DNA from 3 places in the Agrobacterium sp. 10T429 genome. Region 3 is predicted to be linked to each of the others. Evidence: riboswitches for the same ligand, from Rfam matches in the RefSeq annotation. Region 3 holds a riboswitch; each other region holds the start of a gene.

Region 1 (5,622 bases), on a different contig from region 3:
TACGTCGATGATTATTTCGCCCTCGTCGGCCGCGCTGGCATCAACCCGGAGGCGGCCCGCACCATCGTGCGCACCAACTCCACGGTCATCGGCGCGCTGTCGGTGAAGCGTGGTGAGGCGGATGCGCTGATCTGCGGTCTGGAAGGCCGTTACGACCGGCACCTGCGCGACGTGAACCAGATCATCGGCAAGCAGGAAAGCGTTCGCTCTTTCGCAGGCCTCAGCCTGCTCATCACCCAGCAGGGCGCGCTGTTCCTCACCGACACCTTCGTCAACAACGATCCGACCTCCGAAGAAGTGGCTGAAATGGCCATTCTCGCGGCAAAGGAAATCCGCCGCTTCGGCATCACGCCGAAGATCGCGCTCGCCAGCCACTCCAATTTCGGGTCGCGCGATTCGGAAAGCGCCCGCAAGATGCGCCGCGCCCTGAAGATCGTGCAGGCAGCGGCACCCGAATTGGAAGTGGACGGCGAAATGCAGGGCGGCTCGGCACTTTCGGAAGCGCTGCGCAAGCGCGCCATGCCCAACAGCGTGCTGACCGGCGAAGCGAACCTGCTGGTCTTCCCGAACCTCGATGCCGCAAACATCACGCTCGGCGTCACCCGCACGCTGACGGAGGGCCTGCATGTCGGCCCCATCCTGCTTGGCACGGCTCTTCCCGCCCATATCCTGTCGCCCAGCGTCACCTCGCGCGGCGTTGTCAACATGGCGGCCTTTGCCGTCGTGCAGGCATCGCACCCTTCGGTGTGATGAAGGCGTATTAACGCAGTTTTGAACATGCTGTTGCCGCATTGCGGCAACAGCTTATGTTATCTTCCTGAAACACGGATTTCCCGAAGCATAACACCCTCGCCACCGGCCGGGGACATCGAACGGATCGCACCATTGACCCGGCGCCGCAGCATTATCGGCCTCCTGCTTCCCCTTGTTTTCATCGCCCCGGCCGCTGCTTTCGCGGATCAGGTCTGCGATACGCTTTATGCGCAGCTGCGCGAACCGCCGCGTGTCATCGGCAACACAGCCGAGGTGCGGCGTTACGCCAATGCGCTCACCCGCCAGAACATCGAGATCCGCAGGATCAGGAACGATCTGCGCCGTTACGGCTGTTCATCCGCAAGCGTCACCGTTTATGGCAGCCCGAATGCCGAACTCTGCGCGGAAATCAGCGACGCGATGGCGGATGCGCAGAGCGAACGCGATGCCATCATCCGTGACCGCGACTATGCCATGGCGGCCCAGGGCAACGTTGATGGCGACATCAGACGCCAGCGCATTCTCGCCGCCCTTGACGCCAATGGCTGCAGCGCCATTCCGGAAACGGAAGCGCGCCAGCCGACGGCCCCCGATGTGGCACGTTACCCCGACGCCTTCGGCCAACAGAGCAATCCGCCGGGACAGGCAGGGCTTTCGCCCTACCCCAATGCCGCTGCGGAAGGCGGGCTCAGGACGCTGTGCGTGCGCACCTGCGACGGCTCGTTTTTCCCCATCGCTTCCAATGCCTCGCCGCTCGATTTCCGTGCGCAGGCCGAACAATGCCAGAAAATGTGCCCGGGTACGCAGACGGAGCTTTATTTCCACTCCATGACGGAGCAGGAAACGGCTGACATGGTCTCGGCTGAAACAGGAAAGCCCTACAAGGACCTGCCGACCGCCTTTGCTTATCGAAATGCCTCAACAAAAGCCCCAGGCTGCGCCTGCAACATGGCCGCCTATCACGAGGAGATGAAGCAGCAGGAGGCTGCGCGGCCGGAAGCTGAGAAACCCTATTCCAGCATCACGACCATTCCATCACCGCAAGGTGACACCCCCAAAAAACCCACCGAACTGCAGCAGGCCGCAAAGCCGCCGGAACAACCGGTTCCGGAACGCGACTATGACCCGAACAACAGCAGGGTCCGCGTCATCGGCCCTAAATTCCTGCCCGACCAGACAGGCCGGATCGACCTGAAGAACCCGGCGCTGAAGGGCATTCAGCCGCAGCAATAGCTCCCATCAAGCACGCGGTATGGAGTTGGCAACGCTCTATCTCACTCACAAGGCGGTCGCGTGTTCTCTTTACCGCCCGCCCCAGCGATTGCGAAACACCAGCTCCTCCAGCGGCACGCGCTGGCGCCACCCCTTCACCGCCAGTTCCGGCTCGGTATAAAGTGTATCGACGCGGCCGAGGCATAGCCAGGCGACGATCTCGATGTGGTCGGGGATCTCCAGAATGGTGCGAATGTCGCTATCGTGGAAAATGCTGACCCAGCCGACGCCGATGCCTTCGGCGCGCGCTGCAAGCCAGAGGTTCTGGATGGCGCAGACGGTGGAATAGACATCGGTGCGCGGATTGTGGGTACGGCCCAGCACCACCTTGCCGCCACGCGTCGGATCGCAGGTGACGCAGATGCTGAGCGGCGCCTTGCGGATGCCCTCGAGCTTGAGGCTGCGGTAAAGCGCCTGCTGCTCCCCCTCGAACATCGCCGCCGCCTCGCCATTGGCGCGGCTGAAGGCAACCCAGGCTGCCTGCCTGACCGCACCGTCAGTGACGAGCGTGAAATTCCACGGCTGCATGAAACCGACCGAGGGCGCGGAATGCGCCGCCTTCAGCAAGCGCTCGACCACATCTTCCGGCAATGGATCCGGAAGGAACTGGTCGCGCACATCACGGCGGGTTTCGATGGCACGGTAGATCGCCTCTCGCTCTCCCTCGGAAAACGGGTAGGCGGGCGAAAGCGCGTGATCGAATGCATTGGCGTCGAGCGAACTGGTCGCGAGTGGATCGGTCGGCATCGTCTATCCCCAACAATGCTGGCGCGCCGCCACGAAAACCGGCTCCGGTTTTCACCTGCACGACGCGCTGCTGCAACAACCTGCCGCCGTCCACGCGGTCTGGTCTATCCTGTCAGGCCGGTCTTCTGACTCGGCTTCATCCGCCCACTTTCGCCTTCCCGAATGGATTCAGTGGCATCAAGAAAAAGGGCATCCGCCTCACAGCGCTGGGCACGTTCCGGTCTTGCACCGGATTCCCGATTCTCCCGCCGTAAAGGGCGGGCACCTGACGAAGAAGCTTATGAGCAACAAAGATTGCAAATACAAGTATCTTGCGCAGCGATGCGGCAATGTGACCGTGGCCACCTCACCTGCGTATTGCGGCCTTCAGCCGCCTCGCAGACGCGCGCCGGCTGAAGCACCCCCTACCGCATCACCCAACGGGAAGATACCGCACATAAGCGAACTCATCCCCGTCCGGTGACCAGTTGGGCGAATTCATCGTTCCCTGCCCGCCGAAAAGGTCAAACAGCGTTTCGGCATTGCCGCCATCCATATCCATCAGCCGCACGCGCACGTTGAGGTCGCGCGGATGGTCGAAGACATCGGCGTCGTAGGAGACGAAGACGACTTTGTCACCGCTGGGAGACGGATGCGGGAACCAGTCGCCATAGACGCTGTCGGTGATACGCTCGACGGCCGAGCCATCCACCCGCACGCGCCAGATCTGCATCTGGCCGGTGCGGCTGGAGTTGAAATAGATCCATTCTCCATCCGGCGAATAATCCGGCCCGTCATTGCGGCCCTCACCATGGGTAAGGCGTGTCTCAACGCCGCTGTCTATGTCCATGGAATAAATATCGAAAACCTGATCGCGAATGCCGCAATAGGCGAAACCTTTCCCGTCCGGTGACCAGCCGTGCCAGTAGGACGGAAGGTTCCTAGTCATCAGACGCGGCGTTCCGCCCGTCGAAGGCAGCAGATAGATGGCACTCTTGCCGAACTCCACCTTGTCGGAAATGGCATAAAGCGAACCGTCAGGCGAAATGCCGTGGTCATTGTTGCAGATTGTCGCAAAGCCGGTATCGACCTTGTCCGGCGAAGGGTCGCCGGCAAGTGACAGGCGGTAAAGCAGGCCATCGCAGTTCAGAAGCAGGTATTTCCCGTCCGGCGACCAGTTCGGAGCCTCGAACAGCTCCGGCGTCTGCCAGACCACCCGCATCTGCCGAGTGCGGATGTTGAAGATTTCGATGGAACTGCGCATGCTGCCTCCCGGGCCTGTCGATCGTCTGGCGTGGAGCGTTGAATGGCACAAACATTCCGTTTGCATCCGCCACCGCCGTGATTATGATCCTATTGCCGCAGGCACCGCCCTGCAAATTCAAATAGGAAAAAACAGCAGCGTTCCGGCACCGCCCGCACCCCTGCCCGTTTCTCCCAGATCCGAGGTTCCGCGATGAACAACATCGCCGATCACGGCATCCGCTTCGGTCGGATCGCCGCAATGCTTCCTGTCAAGAATATCGAGAAGGCCCATGACTTTTATGTCCGTGTGCTGGGCTTCGAAAAGACCTTCGAAAACGGCAACCCTGTCGGTTTCCTGATCCTGAAACAAGGTAATGCAGAGTTGCACCTGACATTGCAGTCGACGCACAAACCGGCCCCCTTCAATGTGGCGCATATGCTGGTCAGCGACGCCGACGCGCTGCACGCGCTTTGCAAAAGCCACGGGCTTCGCATCATCAAAAGTCTGCAGGACAAGGATTATGGCCTGCGGGCCTTCGTTTTCGAAGACCCGGATGGCAACCGCATCGATGTGGGGCAGGTTATTTAACGAGATAGGGAAACGGCGCGGCGTGTCCGCGCCGTTGGAGGAAAAGGATGCTTCTTTGACATCGATATATGGCGAAGTCGCAGCATCTGCACTCCGTCACCCCGAACTAGATTCGGGGTCCAGCAAGCTCCCCCATGCCCTCCTTCGACTACCTGTCCCTGAACCGGTTGGTAATCGGATAACGGCGATCGCGGCCGAAGTTCTTCTTGGTGATCTTCACCCCGGGCGCGGATTGGCGGCGTTTGTATTCGGCGAGATAGAGCAGATGCTCGATCCGGTGCACCGTCGCGATATCATGGCCACGCGCGAGGATTTCCTCGACCGACATTTCCTTTTCCACCAGGCACTCCAGAATATCGTCCAGCACCGGATAGGGCGGTAGCGAATCCTGGTCTGTCTGGTTGGGTCGCAATTCAGCGGATGGCGCCTTGGAGATGATATTGGCGGGGATCACTTCGCCGGATGGCCCGAGCGCGCCCGGCGGCACATGGGAATTGCGCCAACTGGAGATGGCGTAGACCTGCATCTTGTAGAGGTCCTTGATGGGATTGAAACCGCCATTCATGTCGCCATAAAGCGTCGCATACCCCACCGACATTTCCGACTTGTTGCCTGTTGTCACCACCATCGAGCCGAACTTGTTGGAAACAGCCATGAGAATGGTACCGCGTGTACGGCTCTGCAGGTTTTCTTCGGTAATGCCTTCTTCCGTGCCTTCGAACATTTCCGAAAGCGACGACAGGAACCCATCCACCGGTTCGGCAATGGGCACGATATCGTAACGGCAGCCAAGTGCCTTGGCGCAATCGGCTGCGTCCTTCAGCGAATCCTCGGAGGTGTAACGATAGGGCAGCATGATGCAGCGCACCCGCTCTTCGCCCAGCGCATCAACAGCAAGCGCAGCGCAGATCGCCGAATCGATACCGCCGGAAAGGCCGAGAACCACGCTCTTGAAGCCGTTCTTGTTGACGTAATCGCGAAAGCCCAGCATGCAGGCCCGGTAATCCGCCTCCTCGCCTTCAGGGATTTTCGAGAAA
Region 2 (5,622 bases), on a different contig from region 3:
CGGCGCGCCGCCCTCCGGTGTGATCTCGATGACGCCTTCGAGAATGTGGCAGAACTCGAATGTCTCGCCCTTGATCGAGCGGCTTTCGCCGGGGGTCGCTTCCCAGATGCCAGTATGCACGGTGCCATCACGGGCTTCATCTAGCGGCCAGGTTTTGAAGGACGGGTCGCCGGCGATGAGGCGTTCGGGCAGGGCCTTGGAGGCTTTCGGTTCAAAGGCGGGATTGGTGTCGATGGTCTTGAGGAGAGACATGGGTGTCCTTTCTTGGAACGGTAGGATCAATATCCGCGGCTACGGTCAACGAGGCCGAGCGGTTCGAGACCGGATTCGTATCGTTTGATATTTTCGACGACGGTGCGGGCAGCGGAATGGGGCTGGGTGACGCTGGCAATATGCGGCGTCAGGAGAATTTTCGGATGGGTCCAGAAGCGGTGGTCTTTGGGCAGGGGCTCCGGATCGGTAACGTCAATCACCGCACCTGAAAGCCTGTCGCTGTTGAGTGCATCGAGCAAAGCGTCATGATCGAGCTGTTTGCCGCGCCCGGCGTGAACCAGAGCAGCCCCTTCGGGAAGCATCCCCAGATGCTCGGAGTTCAGAAGCCCCGTGGTCTCTTCGGTGAGAGGCAGCAGGCAGACGAGAATATCGCTGGTGGAGAGAATGGATTTGAGGCCGTCGTCGCCATGATGGCAGGTGACGCCATCGATCTGACGCTGTGAGCGGCTCCAGCCGGAAAGCGGAAAGCCGAAAGGTTTCAGCCGCTCCAGCGCAGCAACGCCCAGCATGCCGAGGCCGAGAACGCCCACCCGGCACTCTTCCGCCTGACGCTGGGGCAGGGCATTCCACAGTTGCTGGCGCTGCTGGTTTAAATAGACCGGCAGGTTGCGGTGGAGGGAAAGTACGCCGAGGCAGATATATTCCTGCATCATGCGGATGATGCCCTCATCCACCATGCGTACGACCTTTACCGTCTCAGGGATCGCCTCGATGTGAAACTGGTCGACACCCGCGCCAATCGAAAACAGGACTTCGAGATTGCGATACCGGGCAATGTCCTGTGGTACCGTCCAGGTGATGAGGTAACGGACTGCATCGGGATCGACAGTTGATGCATCCATCGAAAACGGCAGATCAGGCAGTTCTGCAGCTAGAGCCTGCCGGAAAATCTCGCCGCGCTTGGCGTCGGAATTGAAGAGAAAAGTCATCTGAAATCTATGCTTCCCGAAGGTTCAAGCCGTACAGTGGCTTGCGAGTGTGTCCAGCATCGACTGGCAGGCCGAAAGTTCGCCCGTCGTTATGAACTCGTCCGGCTTGTGGGCGCGGCCGATATCTCCTGGTCCGCAGATGATGGCGTCGATGCCCGCCGCCTGGAACAGCCCCGCCTCCGTGCCGTAGCTGACGGCGGCGAGACAGGGGGTGCCGGTCAATTCCTCCAGAAGCAGAACAAGCGGAGCATTGGCTGCAAGCGAAAGCGCCGGATAATCGCTCATAGGCGTCCATTCGATATCGACACCCTTTGCTGCAAGAGCCTCGACGCTTGCGCGAATCGACCCGAGCAGTTCAAGCGGCGATATGCCGGAAATCGCCCGCGCTTCCAGCTCGATGGCCGAGAAATCGGGGATGATGTTGATCGCCTGGCCGCCCTTCATCGTGCCGATCTGCAGCGAGGAGTAGGGTGGCTCGAAAGTCGCTTCAAAGGGGCCTTTCGTCAGCTCATGTGCCGTCTCCACGGCCTTTGCCATGATGCCGGTCATCAGATGAATGGCATTCACCCCCTGATCAGGCCGGGACGAATGGCCGGAACGGCCACGGATGGTAATGCGAGCTGCTGCTTTGCCCTTGTGTGCACGAACCGCCCGCATATTGCTCGGTTCGCCGATAATTGCGCCGGCCGGTGCGGCGCACAGTTCAGGCAATCTGGCGAGAAGATGCGGAACGCCACGGCAACCCGCCTCCTCGTCGTAGGAAAAGGCGATATGCACGGGACGTTTCAGCGCCATGCGCGAAAATGCAGGCGCCGCGGCGAGAACCGTGGCCAGAAAACCCTTCATGTCGGTGGTTCCGCGCCCGTAGAGACGATCATTTTCCGCCCGCAGTGTAAAGGGATCGGAAGACCATTCCGGCTCGCTGGCGGGTACGACATCCATATGGCCGGACAAAACATATCCGGCGCGATCGGCCGGGCCGAAGGTGGCGAAGAGATTGGCGCGGTCGCCCTCCGGTCCCGCAAGCAGCGATACTTTCGCGCCGTGGCTTTCAAGATAATCGGCGATCCAGCCGGCAATATCGCCATTGGCGGTTCCAACGACCGACGGGAAACCGACGAGACGCTCAAGGATTTCGATTGCGTTCAATGGTCGTCTCCGCTGACCGGATTGTCATCCCGAAAGCTTAGAATGGACTGCGACGTTTATCTGCTGAAATGCGAATGATTTCGGTAGATTGTTGTGACCTTCCAGTGCTTTCAGAAAATTCGTGCTGGCGTAACCGGCTACCGTCGGATGTCGTGGGCTAGGCCGGGACCGGATGAAGGTTGTGAGCCGTAGGGGATGAGGGCCGTTGGTTATGGACCTGCTCAAAGTCGATAGTTTCGAGCTGCGGACCGTGGATATCGCGGACGTGGATGCCGATCATCTGCATGCACTCTCCATGGCCGTCGGATGGCGATATCACGCGAATGAATGGTGTTTTCTGCGGCAATGCGGCGTGGGTCTCGCTGCGCTCGATGAGATCGACCGTGTTGTCGCAACCGCGATGCTCTTTCCCTATGATCAGGGGTTTGCGACGCTTGGCATGGTCATTGTTTCCCCCCGTTTGCAGGGGCAGGGCGTAGCACCATGGCTGGTGCAGAAACTTGTCGCGAAATTCCCCACTGTCTCCCTGCGATTGAACGCGACGGGAGCGTCGCGGCGGTTGTTTTCAAGGTTGGGTTTTGCCGGCGATGCGGAAAAAGTATATCTGTTCCGGGGAAGGGCGAATTGCCTTTTCGAGATACCGCCGCCCGGCAGAAAACAACGAATAGAGCCGTTATCCGCAGGTCATCTGACTGATGTGGTGGAACTAGACCGGGCGGCTTTTGGCGTTTCGCGCCGGAACGTTTTGCAGCGACTTTTGACGCAGAATGCGGGTTACGGTGTGTTTGAGGCGGACCGTCTTACCGCTTTTGCGCTGCGCCGTGCGGCAGGGCGGGGCCACATTATCGGTCCGGTCGTTGCGGGTGCGGACATGGATGCGATTGCGCTTGTGAGGCGGCATTTTACCGATCTGGACGATGAGCTGGTGCGTCTCGACACCATCAGCGACAATAGTCTCTTTATTGATTTTATTGCGCAATCCGGGCTGGTGGTGATTGAAACCCTTACCACCATGTCCAAAGACGCGCCGCAACCGGCGCCTTCCGGCGCTACAAAAATTTTCGCGTTGGCGGGTCCGTCTTTGTGCTGAGCTGCAGCACTATCGCAATTGACGCCCCGGCGCTTGCCCCTTATGTCAGAAAGTGACGGTTCCTGAAGCCGAAGGGCAAAGGGATTAATAGGGAACATGGTGCGGCTGATTTCTATCGCCCAATGCCGTGGCTGCCCCCGCAACTGTAAGCGGATTGCCGCTCATCCTCGTGACGCCTGAAAAGCGTCATGCCACTGCACCCTTCAAGGTGCGGGAAGGCAGATGAACGGCGTATATTCGTGAGCCAGGAGACCTGCCGTCATAATATTGACCATCGTTACGGGCGGGGATGCCCGGAAGAGGAGCTGATTATGACCTTTCCGTCCGCGGAAACGTATTTAGAGTCCCGTTCTCCATCTCCACACTTGTTGTCGCTCTGTCACTACGCGTTTTGACGCGCGGCCTGCGGATCACGCCACTTTATTTAGACTGGAGAACATATGTTTCATTTCAAACGCCTGCCGGTTTCCGCCGGTCTTCTGGTTGTCGCATTAGCGGCCTTGCCCGCCGGTGCCGCTCAGGCTGCCGAAACCACCTATCCGCTGACGATCAATAGCTGCGGCCACGAAATCACCTTCAAGCAGGCGCCCGCCCGCACAGTATCGGTCGGCCAGAGCACGACCGAGGTTCTCTATCTGCTCGGCGTGGCCGACAAGGTGGTAGGTACGGCGCTGTGGATCGGCCCGGTTCTTAAGGGTTACGAGGACGCCAATGCCAAGGTGGAGCGGCTTGCCGACAATGATCCGAGCTTCGAGGCGGTGGTTGGCAAGAGGCCGGACCTCGTGACGACGCAGTTCCAGTGGCAGATCGGTCCCGAAGGCGTTGTCGGAACACCGGAGCAATTCGCCGAACTCGGTATTCCCGTTTATACCTCGCCTGCCGATTGCATGGGCAAGGACAACTCCGGCGGCGGCGACGGCGTGCGCAAGTCCGTTTTCACCATGGACCTGATCTACCAGGAGGTCCGCGACCTTGCGAAAATTTTCAACGTGCAGGATCGCGGCGAGGAAGTCGTTGCCGACCTGAAAAAGCGTGAGGAAGCCGCCCGCGCCAAGATCGCTTCGGCGAATGGCAAGATTTCAGCGGTCTTCTGGTTCTCCAGCGCCGAGCTGGATATCGATCCTTACGTGGCGGGCCGCAATGGTGCGCCGGGTTACATCATGTCCGCGCTCGGGCTGAGGAACGTTATCGAAAGCGATGAGGAATGGCCGACTGTTGGCTGGGAAACCATCGCCAAGGCCAATCCGTCCGTGATCGTTGCCGGCAAGATGGACCGCCGGCGTTTCCCCGCCGATGACGTCGCCGTCAAGCTCAAGTTCCTCGCTACCGATCCGGTTGCCAGCATCATGCCCGCCGTCAAGGCGGCCCATGCCTTCGAAATGGACGCGCAGGCGATGAACCCGACCATCCGCACGATCGAAGGCATTGAAACGCTGGCCGAGGCGATTTCCACAGCCGGTCTCGCCAAGTGAACGGTCTTTCCGTCAATCTTGGCAGGGCGGGTCTGGCTTTTGCCGCACTCGCCCTGCTGCTCGTCGCGCTGATGGCCGGTGCGGCCATCGGCGAGACTGCCATTCCGTTCGACGTCGTGGCAAAAACCATTGCCAATCGTGTCTTCCATGCGGGTTATCCGCTGGAGCCGCTGGATGAGGGCATCGTCTGGAGTTACCGCCTCAGCCGCGCCGTTGTTGCCGCGTGCTGTGGCGCCTCGCTGGCGCTGGCCGGTGCGGTGCTTCAATCACTTCTGCGCAACCCGCTCGCCGATCCCTATATCCTCGGTATTTCCGCAGGCGCCTCAACCGGGGCCGTGGCCGTGGCGCTTCTGGGCTTCGGGGCGGGGTTCCTGACGATGCCGGCCGGCGCCCTGATCGGTGCTTTTGTGGCTTTTTCGCTTGTCAGCCTTCTGGCGGTGCGGGCAGGGCACGGCAACAGCGCCATCATCCTGGCGGGGGTCGCCGGTTCGCAACTGTTCAACGCCATGACGTCGTTCATCGTCACCAAATCCGCCAATGCCGAACAGGCGCGCGGCATCATGTTCTGGCTGCTGGGCAATCTTTCGGGCGTGCGCTGGCCGGATGTCTGGCTGGCTTTGCCGGTCAGTATTGCGGGTCTTGGTGTGTGCCTCTGGTACGCACGCGCGCTTGATGCTTTCGCTTTCGGCGGGCAGGCAGCAGCTTCGCT
Region 3 (5,622 bases):
CCAGCAGCTATTACGCAACTCCAGTCCGGACCCTTGAGCCGACAAAGACCAGGGAAACAAATGCAACCACCGAGGCCCTGCTGGAACTGACACGGGCGGCACACCGCGCGATTTCCAGCGCCGAGAGCGTTGCCGTTTCCGCCGCACCTGCCGCCGCCAGCGTTTCCGCCGGCCTTGCCGCAGCACTTTGGAACCTGGACAGCGGCGCACAGGCCAGAACCGAACCGGCGGTAGATATCGCCGCATCAGCGCAGCCTGACGCCGCCTCCAGCATCGAGACAGAAGTTCTCAAAGCCCTGGCGCAGGCACTCGGCGTGGAGGCCGCCGCCTGACACCCATTGAACGGCAGGCTGAAAAGCTATATCTCTAGACACTAGAGCATCCGGTTCGTTCTTGTCCCGGCTGCTCTTGAGGATATGGAGAAGGCAATGCTGTCCATCGGTGAATTGTCCAAACGTACCGGCGTGAAGGTTCCGACGATCCGCTATTATGAGCAGATGGGCCTCATCCGCGAGGCAGATCGCTCGGAAGGCAACCAGCGCCGTTACGAAAAATCCGATCTCGAAAGGCTGGCTTTCATCCGCCATGCCCGCGATATCGGGCTCAATATCGACGCCATCAGAGAATTGATCGCGCTCAGCCAGCACCGGCAAATGCCGTGCGAGGGTGCGGACCGCATTGCCGCCGAACACCTCGCCCATGTGCGCGAAAAAATCACCAGCCTCAAAAAGCTCGAGCATGAGCTGGAACGTATCGTCTCCCATTGCCATGGTCATTCGATCGAGGATTGTTACGTCATCCGCGCACTTTCCGACCATGGCATGTGCGAAGGCGAGCATTGAGGCTGAAGAGCAGGCTTGACAGATTTCAGATTCGAGCGCATTGCATGGGACATGATCAACGAACGCGCACCCATCTCCTGCTCGTACTTTTGGGCCTACCTGTAAAGGGCGGCTCGACAGATCATTTTGTCAACAAGCCGCCGTCAGGCGGCTTTGTTGTTTTTCAAACGTCCTGACGGCACCGATAATACCGAAGGACCAGAAAAATGACCGAAGATAGTTCCCTTACACTGGAAAGACCGCCCGTCGTCATCATTCGTGGCGCACGCAAGACCGATTTGCCTGAGCTCAATGAGATGATCACCCTGCTTGCCAACTTTCATGGGGATGCGGCGGCGATTACGCCGGCGAAACTGGAACGCGACCTGTTCGGCCCGCTTCCCTGGGTGCATGGGCTGGTGGCGGAAGCCGACGGCGCATTGATCGGTTACGCCCTGATGCTGCCGCTCTACAGGGCGCAGGAAGGCCGCCGCGGGCTTGAGCTACACCATCTTTTCGTGCGTGACGGTCACCGCGGACATGGCACCGGCCAGCACCTGGTTTCCCGCGCCCGCGATATCGCCAAGCGCCTCGGTTGCGACTATCTTTCCGTCAGCGCCACGACCGGCAATGTCGCCGCGCATCGTTTCTACGAAAGCATGGATTTCGCGCCGCGCCCGGTCACCGGCATGCGCTACATGCAGTCTATCGCCTGATTGCAACCTTCGGAGACGGTCATGACACGGATTGCCATTGCGCTTGCGCAGGATTTTGCGGACTGGGAACCGGCGCTGCTTGCCGCCGCCGCGCGCGGCTATCTCGGCGTCGAGATCGTTTACGCAACCCCGGACGGCCGGCCCGTGGTTTCAATGGGCGGGCTCAACGTTACGCCCGACACATCCTATGATGCGCTTGATTCTGCTAACATCGATGCGCTCGTCATTCCCGGCGGCCTCAGCTGGGAAAAGGGAACGGCTGTCGATCTTGGCGGGCTGGTACAGCGGTTTCGCGAGAAGGGCCGGCTGGTTGCAGGCATCTGCGCGGCTGCCAGCGCGCTTGCAGGCACGGGCGCCCTTGATGACGTCGCCCATACCGGCAATTCGCTCGCCTCTCACAAGGCCTATCCGTCCTATCGCGGCGAAGCGCTCTATCGCGACCAGCCGAAGGCGGTCAGCGATGGCGGAATCGTAACCGCAGCCGGCAGTGCACCCGTCAGTTTCGCAGTGGAAATTCTGAAACACCTCGGCCTCTTTGGTCCGGAAGCCGAGGCGGAACTTGGAATTTTTGCGGCGGAGCACCGGTGAGGCTCACCTTGGTGTCGGGAGTTTTGCGGATCCTCCCACCTCATTCCTGTGCTTGTCACAGGAATGAGGTGGTGGGGAAGTTAAGCCGCGAGACCATCACAAATCACCCCCGATCAAGCACCCGGCAGACACGGGGCGCGACATCCCCGCCCTCGCCCGCAATCGCACGGCGGATATCGCGGCTGTTGAGATGCAGACTGCGACCGGCCGGCAAAGCCGAGCGTTTTATCTTGGCAAGGGCTGCGACCGTAAAGGCAGTCTCATTCTCATGAAAATAGGCGAGCGCCGCTTCCCGTTCCGGGCTGACGCCAAGGACTGTCTTGAAAGCAAGGCGATGCACGGCGCAGAAAGCGCCGTGACCGGGAACGGCAAAACGCAGCGCATCGAGTTCCTCACTCCATTCCGCTGCGCCCTGCATGGTTTCAAGCCTGCTGGAAGCGCTTCAGGAAAAACGCGCTCAATGTTCCGAGCAAGGCCCAGAAGACAAAGCTGGTCACGGTGGCGGCGACGATGAACTGTCGTTCCAGCGGCAGCGGTGCCAGCGCATGTTCACCTTCCGGCGGCAGGGGCGCGCCCACCACATGTGGAGCAACGATCAACTCCAGTGCGAGCACGATTGCCCAGGGTTCGCGCCGGAATGCGATCAGCGCAATGCCGCCTGCGGTCGCCGCAACCGTCGAAAGCCACCAGATTTGACGCGCCTCAAGCGCGGCCGCCGGGCTGCCCGGCAGTTCCGGCGGCAGGCCGATCATCGGCGCAAGCATGACGGCGGCAAAACCGGCCACACCCCACAAAAGGCCTTCGCGCCAGCCGGCATCGGTGCCGCGCAGCGAGATGAGGCCGGTCAGCACCAGCGCATAACCGATGGCGGTCAGCACGTTGGCGGCGACCGTATAGGCGGTGCGCTCGAAGCCGTCGGCCGGAGACCAGGCTTCCTCATTATGCTCGTGCGCGGGAACGGCAGCGCCGGTCGTGGCCGGAGCATCATGGCTGTGGGGCGCTTCGCCACCGGCATTTTCATAGGTTTCCGCCTTCAGGATCAGCGGCGTGGTGCCGAAAGCCTGCATGGCCGAAACGGCGAAGCCGCCAACGATGCCGACGAGGACGGCGGTAAAAACGATATTGCGAAAGAACGACATGCTTTTTCCCCTCAATGGCAAGGGAAAGCATTGGCATGACGCGTGTCATGCGCGGCGTTGTGAACGGCTTCCACATGCGAAAAGCCGACAAAACCGATGACGAACAGACCAAGCACGATCGCCGTCAGCGATTGCGCGAAGCTGCCCGTTTTTGCTGAAACGGCGGCATTTGCCGTATTCTGGTTGATGGACATGGTGACCCCTCTTACGGCGCGACCCCGCGCCTTTAGACGCGGCGAAACGGCAAACGCCGTGCAGCCGCATGCGATACACTTCACCACGGGGATACGAGACTGACACAGGGCGGCACGTTCAAGCACCACCACCCTGAAATTCCGCTCTTCCGGACACCCCGCCGGCATGGACATTTCCGTGATGGCAGGTCTCCTGGCTTACGGGTCAAAACCTGAAACACCTTCCCGGCATTGCCCTCGCCCATATCCGGCGAGATGCTTACCAGTGGCATTTCGTTTCAGGCTCTCCGCTCACAGTTGCGGGGGCAGCCACGAATGAGGATGTCTCCCTATCGTGTTCCCTTTTCACCTTCCGGAACGCCCGGAAGGAACCATCACAGGATCGTTATCCGATGGGTGTGGGTGGGAGTCAATGGCAGGCCGGCGTGAGAATTGCGCGCCGTGGCTGGATGCCGGATCAAGTCAGGCATGACGGCAAAGGGCTACCGTGCCGGGATGGCCTTCAGATAGGCGGCGATCGCATTGCGGTCATCAGCCGTCAGATGCGCCATATTCTGCTGCACCTTGACCATGGAGCCGCCGACGCTGTCGAATTCCGGGGTGAAGCCGGTTTCCAGATAGTTGGCAATATCGGCCGCCTCCCAGCTTCCGACGCTCTGCGAGCCGGGGGTGATATCGGGAATGCGGCCCTCGCCTTCGGGATTGGGACCACCGGCCAGCCATTTGCCATCGAGAAAACCGCCAAGCGCATTGCGCGGCGTGTGACATTCGCCGCAATGGCCCGGGCCTTCCACCAGATATTGGCCGCGCAGCAATTCGGCATTGGCATCGGCAAGCTCGACGCGGGGTGGCGCGGATGTATCGAAATAGAGGAATTTCCAGCCGCCCAATGCCATGCGCATGTTGAAGGGGAACGGCAGTTCATGATCCGGCGCGTCATTCTGGCTGGCGGGCAGAACCCGCAAATAACCGAAGAGGTCGTTGATGTCCTTTTGCGTCATGCGGGCATAGGAGGCGTAAGGGAAGGACGGGTACAGATGTTCGCCGTTCTTGCCGACGCCACGCGTCATCGCATCGCCGAATTCCGAAAGCGTCCAGCCGCCAATGCCATGCTGCGGATCGGAGGAAATATTGGGCACATGGAAGGTGCCGAAGGGGCTTTTCAACGCTTGCCCGCCCGAAAGCGTCAAAAGCGCATCGCCCTTGGCATCTGGTGCCGCATGGCAACTTGCGCAGCCGCCCGCCCAGAACAGCGTTTCGCCATTGGCAAGGTCCGGCTCGCCAAGGCTCACCCAGTGGCTGGGTGCCTGACGCACAGGCGCGGTGACCCAGGCGAAAATACCGAAACCGGCAATGGCCGCCACCGCGATCCCGCCCGCGAGCTTCGTCCAAATGGAGGCCATGACCCCTCTCCCCATTATCACCTGATGAGATCAGGCATCATTCCCGCTGAAAAAAACGCCGCCGGGAAGCGGCGTTCTTAATAGGATCACTTCTTCAGACGGTAGGTCTGGTGGCACGCACCACAATCGGCACCGAGGGTCTGCATGGCGGCGGTGACGCCTGCCTGATCGGCGGGAAGGCTGGCGAGGACCTTGTCCGCATCGGCACCGAGCTTGGCGGCCTTGGACTTGAAGTCATCGAAATTTTCCCAGATCGCGGGTGCCGCAGCACTGCCGGTCTCGCTGCCCGGGGGAAACTGGTCGGGGAAAGCCTTGGCGTTGGTGCTGATGGTCGTCACGGCAGCCTTTACGGCTTCGGCGTCATAAGGCTTCTGGCCCTTGGAGATGGCAGCAAGCGCCCCCATGGAGCCGCCGATCTGCTTCATCATGCCTTCACGTTTTTCGACTTCGCCGGCAGCGTAGACCGCTCCGGCGCAAAGACAGCCGAAAAGCATGGCCGCCGCGATGGTTTTCAGTTTCATACACTCTCTCCTTGATTCCGGCAGATGCCTAACGCGCGATAACGGCGCGAGGATGCCCTTTCCGCATGGCGAAAAGAAGTCACATTGCAGTGAATTTCCCCAAGAAAACAGAAGTCTAGGAGAGTGCTTCCCAAAGCGTAACCAGGGCTGCGGCAATCAGCATGAAACCGGCGGCGCGGCCGATGAAAATCGTCGCGGCAGGCGAGGAAACGAGCCATGCCCGGCTTTTATCCGCCGTCA

What was found. Region 3 has a riboswitch for cobalamin ahead of AC1DCP_RS03750 (CbtB domain-containing protein). Riboswitches for the same ligand answer to the same signal wherever they lie in the genome.
Region 1: another riboswitch for cobalamin. It lies ahead of bluB (5,6-dimethylbenzimidazole synthase); the one in region 3 lies ahead of AC1DCP_RS03750 (CbtB domain-containing protein).
Region 2: another riboswitch for cobalamin. It lies ahead of AC1DCP_RS10590 (ABC transporter substrate-binding protein); the one in region 3 lies ahead of AC1DCP_RS03750 (CbtB domain-containing protein).

What each region holds. Positions count from the first base shown of each region.
Region 1 covers NZ_JBFTGV010000002.1:280,308-285,929, reverse strand. Annotated here, with positions in the region: gene AC1DCP_RS06390 (NADP-dependent malic enzyme) at 1-750, shown strand, start outside; gene AC1DCP_RS06385 (DUF2865 domain-containing protein) at 886-1,986, shown strand; gene bluB (5,6-dimethylbenzimidazole synthase) at 2,056-2,772, opposite strand; cobalamin riboswitch at 2,871-3,056, opposite strand; gene AC1DCP_RS06375 (TolB family protein) at 3,185-4,015, opposite strand; gene AC1DCP_RS06370 (VOC family protein) at 4,208-4,585, shown strand; gene AC1DCP_RS06365 (NAD+ synthase) at 4,734-5,622, opposite strand, start outside.
Region 2 covers NZ_JBFTGV010000003.1:276,349-281,970, reverse strand. Annotated here, with positions in the region: gene AC1DCP_RS10610 (cupin domain-containing protein) at 1-252, opposite strand, end outside; gene AC1DCP_RS10605 (2-hydroxyacid dehydrogenase) at 279-1,202, opposite strand; gene argE (acetylornithine deacetylase) at 1,227-2,351, opposite strand; gene AC1DCP_RS10595 (GNAT family N-acetyltransferase) at 2,563-3,441, shown strand; cobalamin riboswitch at 3,481-3,716, shown strand; gene AC1DCP_RS10590 (ABC transporter substrate-binding protein) at 3,882-4,913, shown strand; gene AC1DCP_RS10585 (FecCD family ABC transporter permease) at 4,910-5,622, shown strand, end outside.
Region 3 covers NZ_JBFTGV010000001.1:767,751-773,372, reverse strand. Annotated here, with positions in the region: gene AC1DCP_RS03780 (hypothetical protein) at 1-332, shown strand, start outside; gene AC1DCP_RS03775 (MerR family transcriptional regulator) at 429-842, shown strand; gene AC1DCP_RS03770 (GNAT family N-acetyltransferase) at 1,049-1,537, shown strand; gene AC1DCP_RS03765 (type 1 glutamine amidotransferase family protein) at 1,559-2,125, shown strand; gene AC1DCP_RS03760 (hypothetical protein) at 2,229-2,543, opposite strand; gene AC1DCP_RS03755 (CbtA family protein) at 2,548-3,264, opposite strand; gene AC1DCP_RS03750 (CbtB domain-containing protein) at 3,276-3,458, opposite strand; cobalamin riboswitch at 3,625-3,849, opposite strand; gene AC1DCP_RS03745 (c-type cytochrome) at 3,941-4,861, opposite strand; gene AC1DCP_RS03740 (c-type cytochrome) at 4,948-5,382, opposite strand; gene AC1DCP_RS03735 (LysE family translocator) at 5,498-5,622, opposite strand, start outside.